3 regions of the Cereibacter sediminicola genome follow, and region 3 is predicted to be linked to each of the others. Evidence: riboswitches for the same ligand, from Rfam matches in the RefSeq annotation. Region 3 holds a riboswitch; each other region holds the start of a gene.

Region 1 (4,967 bases), on a different contig from region 3:
GATGGACCACTTTGCACGCTGGCTGTCGTTCCTGATCCTGATCGCGGCGGCCCTGCTGCTGCTTTACGGGTATTTCGTCGGGCACCGTGACTTTGGCGAGATGTTCATGGTCGTGGTGGGCGTGGCGGTCGCCGCGATCCCCGAGGGCCTGCCGGCGGTCATGACGATCACGCTGGCCGTGGGCGTGCAGTCGATGGCGCGGCGCAACGCCATCGTCCGCCGCCTGCCCGCGATCGAGGCCATCGGGTCGGTCTCGGTGATCTGCACCGACAAGACGGGAACGCTCACCCGAAACGAGATGGTGGTCGCCGCCGCCGAGACACCCGACGGGGCGTTCGCCATCTCTGGTGAGGGGTACGCGCCCGAGGGCCGCATCACGCCCGAGGGGGACCTCGCCCGCCTCGCCCGCGCGGCGCGGTTGTGCAACGACGCGGCCCTCGCGCTCCGCGACGGGGTGTGGCATGTCGAGGGCGATCCGATGGAAGGCGCCCTTCTCGCCTTTGCCCGCAAGGCCGCGGACGCCGCGCCGGACCCCGTGCGGCACGACGCCATCCCCTTCGACTCGCGGCACCGCTTCATGGCGGTCCTGACCGAAGAGGACGGCGCCCGCCTGATCCATGTGAAGGGCGCGCCCGAGCGTGTTCTGCGCATGTGCAAGGGCATCGCGCTCGACCATTGGCACGCGCGCGCCGAGGCGATGGCGCATCAGGGTCTGCGGGTGCTGGCCCTCGCCGAGCGGCCGGCGACGGGGGATGCAATCGACCCCCGAGACCTCGAGGGCGGGCTGGAGTTCCTGGGCCTCGTGGGGCTGATCGACCCGCCGCGCCCCGAGGCGATCACCGCCGTGGCCGACTGTCTTGCGGCCGGGATCCGGGTCAAGATGATCACGGGGGACCACGCCGGCACCGCCGCGGCCATCGCAGCCCGGATCGGGCTGGCCAACCCCTCGCGGGTTCTGACGGGCGCCGATCTCGACCGGCTCGACGAGGCGCAACTGGCCCTCGAGGTGGTGAGCGTGGATGTCTTTGCCCGCACCAGCCCCGAGCACAAGCTGCGCCTAGTGACCGCGCTGCAGGCCTCGGGTCTGTCGGTCGCCATGACGGGCGACGGGGTCAACGACGCGCCCGCCCTCAAGCGCGCCGACGCGGGCATCGCGATGGGCCAGAAGGGCTCGGAGGCGGCCAAGGAAGCCGCCGATCTCGTGCTGGCCGACGACAACTTCGCCTCGATCGCCGCAGCCGTGCGCGAAGGCCGCACGGTCTATGACAATCTCAGGAAGGTGATCAGCTGGACCCTGCCCACCAACGCGGGCGAGTCGCTCGTGGTGGTTCTGGCGGTGCTGGCCGGCCTCGCCCTGCCGGTGACGGCGGTCCAGATCCTCTGGATCAACCTGATCACCGCGGTCACTCTGGGGCTTGCGCTGGCCTTCGAGCCCACCGAGGCCGGGACGATGTCCCGCCCGCCCCGGCGGCGCGACATGCCGATCCTGACGGGCGGACTGGTCTGGCATGTGGTGCTGGTGGCCTTCCTGTTCCTTGCCGCGGTGTTCGGCATCTTCAGCTATGCCATCGACCGCGGCTATCCGCTCGCCCTGGCGCAGACGATGGCGATGAACACGCTCGTGGTGCTCGAGATCTTCCATCTCTTCTTCATCCGCAACATCCACGGCACCTCGCTGACATGGGCCGCGGTGCGGGGAACGCGCGTGGTCTGGATCGTTGTCGCCACAGTAACGGCGGCGCAGCTGGCCGTCACCTATGTGCCGTTCCTGCAGCGCCTCCTCGGCACCGAGGCGGTTCCGACCGCCGACGGCCTCCTGGTCGTCGCCATGGGCGCGGTGTTCTTCGCCCTGATCGAGATCGAGAAGCAGATCCGGCTCGGCCTCACCCGGAGCGACAGCCGCAGGACAGCGTGACGCCTCACGACCGCCGGCCGAGGGATCGGCCGGCGGCAGCCCTTCAGAGCGCGCGGTCGGCCTGCCAGCCTTCCTCCATCAGCAGATCGTCCAGTGGCAGCCGCTGGCGCCAGCCCTTGAGCGCAAGCTCGGGTGCGGCATAGAAGCGATCCACATGGCCCACGCAGAGATAGGCCACGATCTTCACCGCCTCGGGGATGCCGAGGATGGAGCGAAGCTCCTCCTCGCGGTAGATGCTGACCCAGCCGACCCCCAGCCCCTCGGCCCGCGCCGCCAGCCACAGGTTCTGAACCGCGCAGACCGTGGAATAGAGGTCCATCTCGGGATTGTGGGTGCGCCCGAGCACCACCTCTCCGCAGCGGTTGCGGTCGCAGGTCACGCAGATGTTCAGCGGCGCCTTGAGGATCCCCTCGAGCTTGAGCGAGCGGTAGGTGTCGCGCTTGTCCTCCGGGAACAGCTCGGCGGCCTCGTCGTTGGCGCGGCGGAAGGCGGCGTGCACTTCGGCGCGGCGGGCGGCGTCGCGGATCAGGATGAAGTTCCACGGCTGCATGAAGCCGACCGAGGGCGCGAGATGCGCCGCCTCGAGCACGCGGCGGAGGGCCGCCGGATCCACCGGATCGGGCAGGAACTCGTCCCGGACGTCGCGGCGCTCGGCGATGATGTCGTGGAGGGCCTGGCGCTCGGCTTCGGTGAAGCGGCGGGCGGGAAGGGGTTGCGGAAGGGTCGATGCCGACATGGATCGGATCCTCTGGTCATGACGATCCCGCCGCCGTCCACGCGGCAGGAACCTCTTTGTCAGGCCGGTCTTCTGGCTCCGGTTCACCTGCCCTCGGGCGCCTTCCCGGCGAACCGGTGGCCTCCTGCCCGAAGCATCCCCGTTACAGCGGCGGGCCCGCGCCGGACTTGCACCGGCTTCCCGATTCTCCGCCCGCGGGCGGCACCTGACGCACCGCTGAGACCAGATCGGAAGCGGAAGTGCAACCTGCCCCGGACAGGCCCGGCGCCGCACCTGCCGAGCGCGCATCCGGCGGACGGCAGGCCGCGTTTGCCCTGCCCGCCATCCGGCGTCTGCGATCCGCAGCGGCCAGGCCGTGGCGGACGCGGCAACTTCCGGTGCATCTGTACCTGTCAGAGGCGCAGACACCGCCAACCGACGACATCTGCACCGCCGATCCGGTTGTCGCGCCGGATCGGATGACGCTTTCCCATCCCCGCCGACTCGGCCAGGGTGAGAGCATCCCCTTGCCGATCAGAGAGATCGGATTTTTCACAAGGGGATTGAAAATGAAAACGCTCTTCCTTTCGGCCGTTGCTCTGAGCCTTCTCGCCGTTGGTGCCGCCGGTGCGGGAAACCTGTCGGTCACCGAGCAGCTGGGATCCTTCAATGGGTCGATGACCTCGCAGGGCGGAGACTGGAACCGCTCCTACACGGGTCAGCTCGGGATCGGTAACTCCAGCACGACGATGCAGCGCGGCATCGGCAACCTGTCCGAAACGATGCAGCGCGGCATCGGCAACAACTCGTTCACCGGCCAGATCGGCATCGGCAACGGGTCGATGACGAACCAGTCCGGCGTCCGGGGCCATATGTCCGAGACTTATCAGTCGGGCGTGGGCAACGTGTCGATCACGGATCAGCATGACTGAACATGAGCAGCCGGCGGCCCCGGAAGGGGCCGTCGCAAACCTCATTCCTGAACGGGGAAATGCCATGCTTAGATCCATGATGATGACGTCTGCCCTGATCCTGACACCTGCGCTCCTCGCCGCGCAGGAGATGCCGTTGAGCGACAGGTCATGGGGCAACCGCGCCTCGACCACACAGATCGGGTCGAACAACAGTTCCACCATCTCGCAAAGCGGCAAGGGCAATGTCGCGATCAGCGTTCAAAGCGGCGACGGACATGTCCGCAACATCACCCAGCAGGGCGATTTCCAGGGCTTTGCCGGGCTTCAGGTCTCAAGCCGCTACCAGCAAGCCGCGGGGACCGAGACCCGCACGGGGGGCAACGCACGATCGAGCGTCACCGTCGAATTCGAGACGGTGCCGAAATGACCCTGAGGTTCGGTCCTGCGGCGGGGCGGCGGCTGCTGGCCTCGGGCGCCGCGATCCTGTCCCTGTGCGGCGCCGTGCAGGGTGAGGAGCAACCGTCGGGCGGAGCGGCGGGCGACGGGATCCGGTGCGAGATCCGCATCACGTCGAACGGCGGCCTGACGGAATATGCGGGGCTCGCCTGGGCGGCGCGGCGGGTTGAGGGGGAGTATGATCTCACCGTGTCGTCGCGCGGGGCGGGCGGCGTCTCGAATACGGTTCAGCGGGGGCGCTTCGTGCTCGAGCCGCACAGGCAAAGCGTCCTGAGCCGCGTTCAGGTCATGGCCGGACGGGCAGGCACGGTTCAGGCACGCCTGTCGATCCGTTCGAATGGCCGGGAACTGTGCCAATTCACCTCCTGATTGCCTGGCGCGGTGACCGCAGTCAATGCCGGCGGCCCCGGCTGCGCCGACCATCGAAGCAATGGCGAGTACGGAGGGTTTCATGGAACTCCTGCCACTGCTTCCGGGCCATGTCGGTGACCTCTACGATCGGGCCCTCGACGGCGATCTGATCGCCGGGATACTCGACCTCCTGACGGAAGCTGCGACGAAGGCTACGGTCCTCGTCATCGGCCAGAACGACGACGCCCCCGCGGGCAATTTCATCCTGCACCGCGGGGGAGAGCTGAGTGCCGCGACGCTGGAGCGGCTGCGCCGCCGCCCCGCCGAGGCCTGGCTGCGAGGGCGCTGGCAGCAGCCGGTCGGGCGGATCTATCAGGAGGAAGCAGCCGACCTGTCGCGGAGCCGTCCTCCCGATGCGACACCGCCTCCCGAACTGGAGTGCGGCACGGGCGTGGTCCTCAACCGCTCGGGCAAGGCGCAGATGCTGGTCGAGATCCGCTATCCGCGCCGGTCCGATGCCGCCATGCGCAGCTCGAGCCGCCGGCTCCTGACCGCCCATGTCTCGCATCTCGTGCGTGCGGCGCGGATCGAGGATCTCGCCACGCGCGACCCGATC
Region 2 (4,967 bases), on a different contig from region 3:
GCGGTAGGCGCTCCGGGCCGACGCCAGCAGCCGGGCCTCGGCGGCCGCATCGGGCAGCGACGTCAGGGCGCGCGGGGGCAGGGGGGGCACCGGGTAGGGCACCCGGTTGATCCCCGTCGAGAGGTCGAGCCAGTCCGCGACCGCGCCGCCGTAGAGCGCCGCCGCGCTGTCAAGGTTGCCGCCGTGGTCGCGCATGTTCCCTCCTCAGGCCCCGCCGATGCGGAAGCGGGTGATGCGGGAAAAGCCGGCTGCCTGCAATGCCCCCCCTGCTGCGGGCGGGACGGCGCCGGGGGGAAAGATCAGGGCCCGCGCGGGTCCCGTGTGCCCGATCGCCCAGCCAAGCGCGCCGAGGCGGGCGGCCAGGGCTTCGGTCGGATCGTCCGCCGGCCCCCTCAGCGCGAGGCAGCGGCGGGCCGAGAGGGTCGCGAGGCGCGCGAGGCCGGGAAGGTCGGCCGTGGCCCACCCCGCCACGAGATCGGCGATGTCGGGGAAGGACAGATCCGCCGGATCCGTTCGCTGGGACGCGCCGAAGAAGCCGCCGACCAGATCCATCCGTGGCAGGGGGCGCAGGTCGGCCAGCACGCGCCCCTCGCGCGAGGCCCAGAGGAGCCGTTCCGGCCGCTCGAACATCAGCGGGTCGCTGGCCCCTTCCGACGCGAGGCAGGCGCGCGCGAGGGTGCCGGTATCGGTGACACCCGCCGCCCGGAGGATCGCCACGCGGGCCGCGGTCGAGGCCCCCGCGCCACCGCCGGGCGGCAGGTCGAGCATGAGGCGGAAGCGCCCTTCCGCCCCTTGGGCCGCGGACAGCAGCCGGCGCAGGGCCGGCAGGGTGAGGATCCGCGCGCCCGGCTGTTCGAGGGCGAGCGGGCCGGGCATCCGAACCGCCTCGGCCCGCAGCGCAGAGCAGGGCAGCGTCACGAGCGCCAGCGGCCCCGAAGGGCCGAGCCGGCCCTGCAGGAACTCGCCCAGATGGCCCGCGACCTGCGCGAACCCTTCGGCTGCATCCGCCTCTGCCCTCGTCTCGATCAATGGAGCGCCGCCTCCGGCTGCAGGCCCGTCCGCGAGGGGCGCGCGGGCGCCGAGGCGAGGACCATCGCCGCCGGCTCGGCCGGAAGACCGCCCGCAAACGAGCCGCCGCCCTCGAGCAGCTCGGCCAGCCGCACGAGTGCCGGCGACCAGTCGCCCGGCTCGAGATCGCAGAAGAGTTGCAGCCCGCCCGTCGTCAGCCGGAACAGCGCCGTGCAGGGCCGGGTGCATCCGGTCAGGCGCACGCAGCCCTGCATCTCGAAGTCGGGCCCCACCAGGCCCTCGGTCGAGCGGGCGGAGTCCGCCAGATGCTCGATCACCGACAGGCCGCTGAGGCAGGGTTGGTGCCGGTGTCGGCACTGGGTCAGGCTGTAGGTCCGTCCGTTCCGCGTCACGATCATCGCGCCCTCCGCGCATCTTGGGGACGGGCAGGCGGAGGGGCGGCGCAGGCGCGCGCACCCTGCGCCCGGGACACCCCGCCCGGCTGTTACAGGTCCGACGACGGCAGGTCTCCTGACTCGCGGGTCTCGGCTTGTCCCGTCCTTCCCGGCCTGTCCTGGGCCAGTGGACATGATGGGACGCGCTCGCCGCCTACAGTTGCGGGGGCAGTCGCGGCTTGGGGCCGAACAGGCCCGCACCGCATTCCCTCTTGGCCCGGGGCTGCCCCCGGGAACCGTCTCGCGCACCATCGGCCTTTCCCGCGCCACGCGCAAGGCCCGCGCGGTCGCAGCCCGCTAGAGTTCGATGTCCAGCGTCACCGGGAAATGATCCGAGGCGGCAAGAAGCGCCTCCTGCAGTTCGGGGATGCGGAAGCAGTTGGGATCGTTCAGCGGATGCCAGATCCGCCAGCGCGGTCCCTTTTCGGCCAGATCGGGCGAGATCATGATGAAATCGAGCAGCGCCTCGAAATACTGGTCCTCGGGCGCGAGCCAGAAGCGCGCCGAGCTGGGCTGGATGCCGACCCGCTGGGTCAGGGCCATGCGCGCATGCGGCTCGTGGAGGCGCAACTCCGGCGGCTCGTCGAGGCCGAGCACGATCTCGATCCCCGAATGGCCGAAGAGCTTTTCATATTCGTCGAGCCCAGGTCCGTCGTTGAAGTCGCCCATCACCATCACGCTCTGGTGCCGGGCCAGGAGCGCGGCCACCCGCCTGCGGATCCAGACACATTCCGCCAACTGCTGGCGGCGGTTCTGGATCGCGATGCGGACCTCTTCGGCGCCGTTGCGCGCGCCGCGCCCGGCCTTGGACTTGGCGTGGACGCCGATCATCCGCAGCGCATGTCCGTCGGCGCGCACCGCCAGTTCCAGAGGCGGCTTGGAGAAGCGGATCGCCTCGGGCGCGGCATCCACGTCGATGTCGAAGCGGAAGATCTCGTCGAACCGCGGCGCCTTGGGGCTGGTCTGCGGGTCGTGCCGCGCCTCGATCCGCGACGGATCGAACAGAAGCGCGATCTCCTGATCGGTTTCGTTGGCAAAGCCCATGATCGCCTGCGAGGCGCGAAGCTCGAAGGTGCGGGCGAAGGTCTCGAGCGCCTTGACGGTCGAGCGCCGACGCCCGTGGTTCGGTGCCTCGATCACCATGATCGCGTCGGCATCGAGGGCGGTGAACACGATGCCGAGCGATTCGATCTGGTTCCGGCGGGTGATCTCGTAGCGTCCCGAGAGTTCGTTGTCGGCCAGAAGCCGCCCGCGGTCGTCAAAGAGCGCGTTGAACCACTCGACGTTGTAGGTCGCGATGCGCAGCCGCCGTCCCATTCACGCCGCCTGTTTCGCGCTGATCTCCTCCCAGGCGCGGTTGATGTCGATGAGCCGCCGCTCGGCCAGCTTCACCGCCTCTTCCGGGACGCCGCGCGCCACCATCCGGTCCGGGTGGCAGTCGCGGACGGCGCGCTTCCAGGCCGACCGGATCTCGGTCAGGGGCGCATCGTGCCCCACGCCCAGCACGTCGTAGGGATCGCGCGGCGCGTCGCCGACGAAGCGGGCGCGCAGCGCGCGGAAGCAGCGATCGCTCAGCCCGAAGATCCGGGCCACTTCGGACAGGAAGGCGTCCTCGTCCGGGTGATAATGGCCGTCCGCCACCGCGATGTGAAAGAGCCCCTCGGCCAGATCGGCGAGGATCTGGTCGTCGTCGCGGAACATGCGCTTGATCTTGCGGGCATAGGCATCGAACCCGGCCACATCCTGCCGCGCGAGGTTGAAGACGCGGGCCGCGTTGGCCTCTTCGCCGGGCGGGATCGCAAAGATCTGGCGGAAGGCGGCCACCTCGTCGCGCGTCACCTGCCCGTCGGCCTTGGCCATCTTCGCGCCAAGGGCGATCACGGCGATGGTGAAGGCCACCGACCGCTCGGGCGGGGTGCGAAGGCGGTCGAGCACGGCCGACAGCCCCTCGCCCGAGGCGAGGGCGGCCAGCGCGTCGGTGATGCGGCTCCAGATCGACATGGGATCAGCATAGACCCCGCGGCGGCCGGTGTCAGGAGAGGAATTTCTGCATCAGCACAAGGTCGAGCCAGCGCCCAAACTTGCGGCCGACCTGCGGCAGCACCGCCGTCTCGGCATATCCCAGCGCCGCATGGAAGGCGCGGCCTTCGGGATTGCCCGCGCTGACGCCTGCGAAAATGGAATGCGCGCCGGCCTGTCGCGCGTGATCCTCGATGGCGGCCATCAGGGCGCGGCCGGTCCCGCGCCCCCGCGCGGCGGGCCCGAGGATGATCGTGTGCTCCATCGTGTGCCGATAGCCCACGCCGCCCCGGAACTGCGCATAGGTGGCAAAGCCCATCGGCCCCCCGCCCTCGTCGGCCACGAGAAAGGCCGGGCGGGTCCCGATCATGGTCCGAAGCTCTTCGGGAGACTTCTCGTCGGCGTTGAAGGTCACCAGCGTGTCGCGGATGATCGGATTCCAGATCGCGAGCAGCGCCGGCACATCCTCGGGCCGGGCCGGGCGGATGGTCAGCGATGGCGGCCGACCAGAGGGCGGCGCGTCCTGCAGGCCCGGCTCACCGGGGAGGGGCGGGGCGAGTGTCATGCCGTGGTCTTCACCACCGGCGTGGCGCGCAGGGCCGTCGCGAGCGACTTGAACCGCGCCTGCGCCACCTCGCCATAGAGCGCCACCCCCTCGGGCGTCAGGGTCAGTTCGAGGATCTTCTTCCTGGGCATGAGTTTCAGGCTGCCCGCCGTGCCGGGATCGTCGATCGAGAACATCGAGCCGAACCGCATGGCCTTGCCCAGCACCTCGGCCTCGTGGATCTGCTCCTCGCTCAGAAGCCGGAACAGCGGTTCGAGCCGCGAGCCCGAACGCGAGTTCTTGTAGCGGTGAAGCAGGGCGAGCCCGAGGAACACGCGGCCCGGATGGTCGAGACCGCCGAGGTTGGCGCGGGTCGCGTTGTCAAAGCACATCTCGGCCCGGTAGTCGGGATGGGCGCGCCATGTGGTGTCATGCAGCAGGCAGGCGGCCTTGATCAGGCGTTGCCGCTCGGGCGGGGCGTTCTTGAAGAGCTGGGCCAGGAACTGGTGGAGCTTCTTGCCGAAGCCGGGGTTGCGGGCCGAGGTCGCCTCGGCCACCCGTGCCGCCTCGATCAGCGGATCGCGCGCGCGCAGCTTCGGCGGCATCTGCTCGTAGAGCAGCCCCTCGCGGATGCCGTAGGAGGAGACGTCGATCTCCTTCGGCCGGAAGATGCGGATCAGCTCGCGCAGCACCTCGACGGCGAGGGGGACCAGCTCCATCCGCTCGGGCGAGGTGCCGGTGCGGACCCGCAGCGCGGCCAGGTCGCTGGCCTCGATCCAGTCGAGCGTCTCGATCAGCGAGCGCGGCAGCATGCGGTATTCGTGCAGCACGGTCAGCGGATAGCCCCGCCGCTCCATGTCGAGCCGCGCGATCACCCGCCACGACCCGCCCACGAGGTAGATCCGGTCATGGTCGGGCTGGATCGTGTCGCGCAACTCCTT
Region 3 (4,967 bases):
TTCGACAAGACCGGCACGCTGACCCACGGCGCGATGGTGGTGACCGATGTGATCTCGCTCGATCCCGACTGGGAGGCGCGGCGGCTGCTGGCGCTGGCGGCCTCGATTGAGGAGCATTCCTCGCATCCCGTGGCCAAGGCCGTGGCGGCGGCGGGCACGCGCGAGGGCACCGGCCACCTGCCGCACGGCGACGTCGGCACCGAGGTCGCACGCGGGCTGTTCGCCGAGGTCGAGGGGGCGATGGTCCGCCTCGGCAGCCGCCGCTTCCTTGAAGAGCTGGGCGTCTCCTTCGCCGCCCACGGCTGCGCCGTCGACAGGCTGGCGGAGGCGGGCAAGATGGTGCTCTTCATCGGCCACGGCACGCGGCCGATCGGCATGATCGGCCTGCGCGACGAGTTGCGGGCGGACGCCCGCGCCACCATCGACCGGCTGCGCGCCTCGGGCGTGTCGCGGATCGTGATGCTCTCGGGCGACCGGCGCGGCCGGGCCGAGGCGATGGGGGCGGCGCTCGGGCTGGATCAGGTGCTGGCCGAGCTTCAGCCCGAGGACAAGGCCGAGATCGTCACGGCGATGAAGCGCGAAGGCCGGCGCGTTGTCTTCGTGGGCGACGGGATCAACGATGCCCCCGCACTGGCCGCGGCCCATGTCGGCATCGCCATGCCGCTGGGCGCCGACATTGCCCGCGCGACGGCCGACATCATCCTGATGGACGATCGGATCGGGCTGGTGGCCGATGCGCGCGAGGGCGCCACGCGCGCCATGCAGATCATCGACACCAACTTCAGGATCGCGATGGCGGTGAATACCGGCCTCTTCGCGGCGGCCTCGGCGGGGTGGCTGGCGCCGGCCGCAGCCTCGCTCATGCACAACGGCTCGACCATCGCGCTCCTGGCCCATGCGCTCGCCCGGGCCGGGCTGCCGGAGCAGGAACGCCGCTGAAAACGGCAATGCCCGTTGAAAACGCGCGCAGCCCGGGCTGCGCGCGTTTTCATGTGCCGTCCCGGACCCCTGTGCCGGAAAAAGAACATTGACGGCCCCCGATTTGTTTCCTACGGTTTTTGTCGGGTAAGATGCAGTCCCGGCCGTCGGGGTCCGGCACAAGTTCAGGAGGCATACGGCATGTCCTACTTCGTCCACCATGTCCCGGGCCGCGCCCGTTTCCGGGTGCCCGGCATGCCGAAGGCTGCTACCCTGCGCGAGGCTCTGGTGTCCGCCCTGCGCGCGATCGAGGGCGTCGAGCGGGTGGAGATCAACCCCGCCGCGGCATCGGTGGTCGTGCATTACGATCGCGCCCTCGCCCCGCTCGACCGGGTGGTCGAGGTGCTGCGTGCCCACAGCGAGCCGCCCGAGGTCAGCCGCGTCCCGCTGGAGACGCCGGTGCCCGCCGCCGCCCGCGGCCGCATCGGCGAAAACGTCTCGCGCAGCGTCGGCGAGATGGTGGGACAGGCGATGTTCGCCACCATCGTGCAGCGGACGCTCGAGTACAGCCTGCGGACCGTTCTGCTCGGACGCTGAAGGCGCACGACCGGGCTCTTTCCCGGCCCCGCAATCGGTCGGGGCGTTTCGCTCTGATCGATGTGCGTGGCGCGGGTTCGCGCCAGGAGATCCGGACTGCCAATAACGCCACCAGTGGGCTGTGTCCCGACGCGCGCCCGTGAACGACGTCGCTCGAAGCTCCGAACCAGCGTTCGACGATCGGCGCCCTTGCTCTCGCCAATGAGCCTTCGTCCCTGCATGGACCCGCCAAGGGGGCCCGGCGCGCGACTTTCTGTTCTGGCAAGATGCCTTGCCCTTCGCCCCCTGCGCCGAAAGGTCGCGGATGAGGTTCGCAACCAATCGGGCAGCAGCCGGCGCATTGACGGCGCGGCCCGGATCTGCCACCCCCTGTCATCGACGGTTCCCGAGGGTCGCGAGGCCCGAGGGATGAAAAGGGAACACGGTGAGGGGGCAACCCCGATGCCGCGACTGCCCCCGCAACTGTGAGCGGCGAGCCGCCCCGATGGACACCACTGGCCGATGGCCGGGAAGGTTCGGGGACGGCCACGACCCGCGAGTCAGGAGACCTGCCGTCGGGCGCATCCGCGCCGCCACTGCCGGTACACCGGCCCAACCCCAAACGCCGTCGGGGATGACGGTCAGGAGGACGACAATGCATATCGAACCCGGTCTGGTGACCGGAGCCAAGGCCATTTTGGGCTTTGCCACCGCGGCGACCGCGGGCGGCCATGCGCTGAAGCTCGGCTGGGAGGCCCTGCGCGAAACCGGCCTCGCCTCGCTGGCCCTGCGCAGCGCCCTTGCAACCACGGCGGTCTTTGCCTTCTTCGAGATCCTTCCACACTATCCGGTCGGCGTCTCCGAGGTTCACCTGATCCTCGGCTCGACCCTGTTCCTGATCCTGGGCGCCGCGCCCGCGGCCATCGGGCTGGCGCTGGGTCTCCTGATCCAGGGGCTGCTGTTCGCGCCCTTCGACCTGCCGCAATACGGCATGAACGTCACCACGCTTCTGGTGCCGCTCTTTGCCGTGCAGGCGCTGGCCCGGCGGATCATCGCGCCGCACACGCCCTATGTCGATCTCGACTACCGGCAGGCGCTGGCCCTCTCGACCGCCTATCAGGGCGGCGTGGTGGCCTGGGTGGCGTTCTGGGCCTTCCTCGGCCAGGGGTTCGGGGCCGAGAACATGACCTCGATCCTCGCCTTCGGCAGCGCCTACATGCTGGTGGTGCTGATCGAGCCGCTGGCCGATCTGGCGGTGCTTGCCGGCGCCAAGTCGCTGCGTGGCCTCGCGGGCTCCGGCCTCTTCACCCACCGGCTGCATCACGCGGCCTGACACCGCGGCCCCTTCGGGGGGCCGCTTTCGCCGTGCCCGCTGGCCGGGCACGGTCCTTGATGCCGCGATGCTGGTGCCCGCTTCCTGCGGGTGAAAAGGGAAGGCCAGAGGCCGCAAGGCCCAGGGGCCGCCGCCCCCGCGACCGTGACCGGAGAGGTTGCCCCGATGCCACTGGCCCCGGCCGGGAAGGCGGGGCGACCGCAGGGCTTCGTGCCCGGGATCCGCAAGCCGGGAGACCTGCCAGCTCGACATGACGCTGACCGGACGGGGTGTTCCGGCGACGGGTTCCGGTTTCCGGCTCTCGCCGCCCCTGCATGCCGTTCCGCCGACACGGGAAGGTTCGGATGCAGGACGACAAGACCCAGCCGGCGCGGGACAGCGCAGCGGTGCCACCGATGACCCGGCCGCCGGGGCTGATGATCGCCGCGCCGGGATCGGGATCGGGCAAGACCACGATGACGCTGGGCCTGCTGCGCGCCTTCCGCGACGAAGGGCTGGTCGTGCAGCCGTTCAAGAACGGCCCCGACTACATCGACCCCGCCTTCCACCTCGCGGCGGCGGGGCGGCCGTCGTTCAACCTCGACGGCTGGTCGATGGGCGAAGGTCTGCTGGGCGCGCTGGCGTCGCGGGCTTCTGGGGCGGATCTGGTGATCGCCGAGGGCTCGATGGGGCTCTACGACGGCACCTCGACCCCGGGGCGCTCGGGCCGTGGGGCGGCCTCCGAGATCGCGCGGCGCTTCGGCTGGCCGGTGGTTCTGGTGCTGGACGTGGGCGGGCAGGCGCAATCGGCCGCAGCAACGGCGCTCGGCTTTGCGCGCCACCCGGAGGCGCCGGACTTCGCGGGCGTGATCCTGAACAACGTCGCGGGGGCGCGGCACGAGGTGATGATCCGCCGCGAGATGGCGCGGCTTGGCCTGACGGTGCTGGGCGCGCTGCCGAGGCGCAGCGATCTCGTCCTGCCCGAGCGGCACCTGGGGCTGGTGCAGGCGGGCGAGCATCCTGACCTGGAGGCGGCGATTGGGCGACTCGCGGCGCTCCTGCGCGATCACGCCGACCTTGACGCCATCCGCACCGCGGCGCGCGCCGGGGCGCCGCCGGTCGCCGGGCGCCTGCCACCGCCGCCCGCGCAGCGCATTGCGCTCGCCGCGGACGCGGCCTTCTCCTTCACCTATCCGCATCTCCTGACCGGCTGGCGTGAGGCGGGGGCCGTGATCCTGCCTTTCTCGCCGCTCGCCGACGAGGCCCCTCCCGAGGCCGATCTGGTCTGGCTGCCGGGCGGCTATCCAGAACTGCACGCGGGCCGGCTGGCCGCAGCCGAGAGCTTCCGCGCCGGCCTTTCCCGCCACGCCGAGACTCGCGCCGTCCATGGCGAATGCGGCGGCTACATGGCGCTCGGCACGGCGCTGGTGGATGCGAAGGGCGAGCGGCGCAGGATGGCGGGGCTCCTCGGCCTCGTTACCAGCTACGAGCGGCGGCGGTTGCATCTGGGCTATCGCACCGCTCATCTGCTGGCGCCGCTGCCGGGACACGACGCGGGCGCCCGCCTTGCGGGGCACGAGTTCCACTATTCCACCATCCTCGACCAGCCCGACGCGCCGCTCGCGCGCGTCACCGACGCCGAGGGCAATCCGGTGCCCGAGACCGGCTCGCGCCGCGGGCGCGTCACCGGCTCGTTCTTCCATCTTGTGGCCCCGGAGGCCGAATGACCCATCATCCCCGCCCTGCCCTGCCGCAGATCGACGTGCCGCTGCTCGACCCGCCCCCGCCGCGGCGGGCGCGCGCCCTGATGATCCAGGGCACCAGTTCCGACGTCGGCAAGAGCCTCCTGGTGGCGGGGCTTTGCCGCGCCTACGCCCGCCGCGGGCTGAAGGTCGCCCCGTTCAAGGCGCAGAACATGTCGAACAACGCCGCCGTTGCCGCCGACAGCGATCTGCCGCCGGGACCGGACGGGCCGAACTTTGGCGAGATCGGGCGCGCGCAGGCGCTGCAGGCGCGGGCGGCGGGGGTGGCTCCGTCCATCCACATGAACCCGGTGCTCCTGAAGCCGCAGGCGCTGGTCGGCTCGCAGGTGGTGCTGCGCGGCCGCGCGCTGGGGAACTGGCCGGCGAAGCATTACCACGAGCTGAAGCCGCTGATGATG

Evidence for each region. A riboswitch is a leader RNA that binds a small molecule or an ion and turns the genes downstream of it on or off. The one in region 3 is predicted to bind cobalamin.
Region 1: it holds a riboswitch for cobalamin, as region 3 does, so the genes downstream of both, bluB (5,6-dimethylbenzimidazole synthase) here and FG154_RS13490 (energy-coupling factor ABC transporter permease) in region 3, are expected to answer to the same signal.
Region 2: it holds a riboswitch for cobalamin, as region 3 does, so the genes downstream of both, FG154_RS17085 (hypothetical protein) here and FG154_RS13490 (energy-coupling factor ABC transporter permease) in region 3, are expected to answer to the same signal.

What each region holds. Positions count from the first base shown of each region.
Region 1 is NZ_VDEK01000007.1:109,235-114,201, reverse strand. Features, by position in the region: gene FG154_RS07350 (HAD-IC family P-type ATPase) at 1-1,915, shown strand, start outside; gene bluB (5,6-dimethylbenzimidazole synthase) at 1,959-2,651, opposite strand; cobalamin riboswitch at 2,697-2,875, opposite strand; gene FG154_RS21395 (hypothetical protein) at 2,891-3,562, shown strand; gene FG154_RS07335 (curlin repeat-containing protein) at 3,627-3,971, shown strand; gene csgH (curli-like amyloid fiber formation chaperone CsgH) at 3,968-4,369, shown strand; gene FG154_RS07325 (helix-turn-helix transcriptional regulator) at 4,452-4,967, shown strand, end outside.
Region 2 is NZ_VDEK01000034.1:10,519-15,485, forward strand. Features, by position in the region: gene cobD (threonine-phosphate decarboxylase CobD) at 1-195, opposite strand, end outside; gene FG154_RS17080 (propanediol utilization protein) at 205-1,029, opposite strand; gene FG154_RS17085 (hypothetical protein) at 1,026-1,427, opposite strand; cobalamin riboswitch at 1,513-1,719, opposite strand; gene FG154_RS17090 (endonuclease/exonuclease/phosphatase family protein) at 1,761-2,780, opposite strand; gene FG154_RS17095 (molecular chaperone DjiA) at 2,781-3,464, opposite strand; gene FG154_RS17100 (GNAT family N-acetyltransferase) at 3,496-4,047, opposite strand; gene FG154_RS17105 (Ppx/GppA family phosphatase) at 4,044-4,967, opposite strand, start outside.
Region 3 is NZ_VDEK01000020.1:30,928-35,894, reverse strand. Features, by position in the region: gene FG154_RS13500 (heavy metal translocating P-type ATPase) at 1-939, shown strand, start outside; gene FG154_RS13495 (HMA2 domain-containing protein) at 1,120-1,515, shown strand; cobalamin riboswitch at 1,878-2,085, shown strand; gene FG154_RS13490 (energy-coupling factor ABC transporter permease) at 2,150-2,827, shown strand; cobalamin riboswitch at 2,882-3,086, shown strand; gene FG154_RS13485 (cobyrinic acid a,c-diamide synthase CobB) at 3,172-4,533, shown strand; gene FG154_RS13480 (cobyric acid synthase) at 4,530-4,967, shown strand, end outside.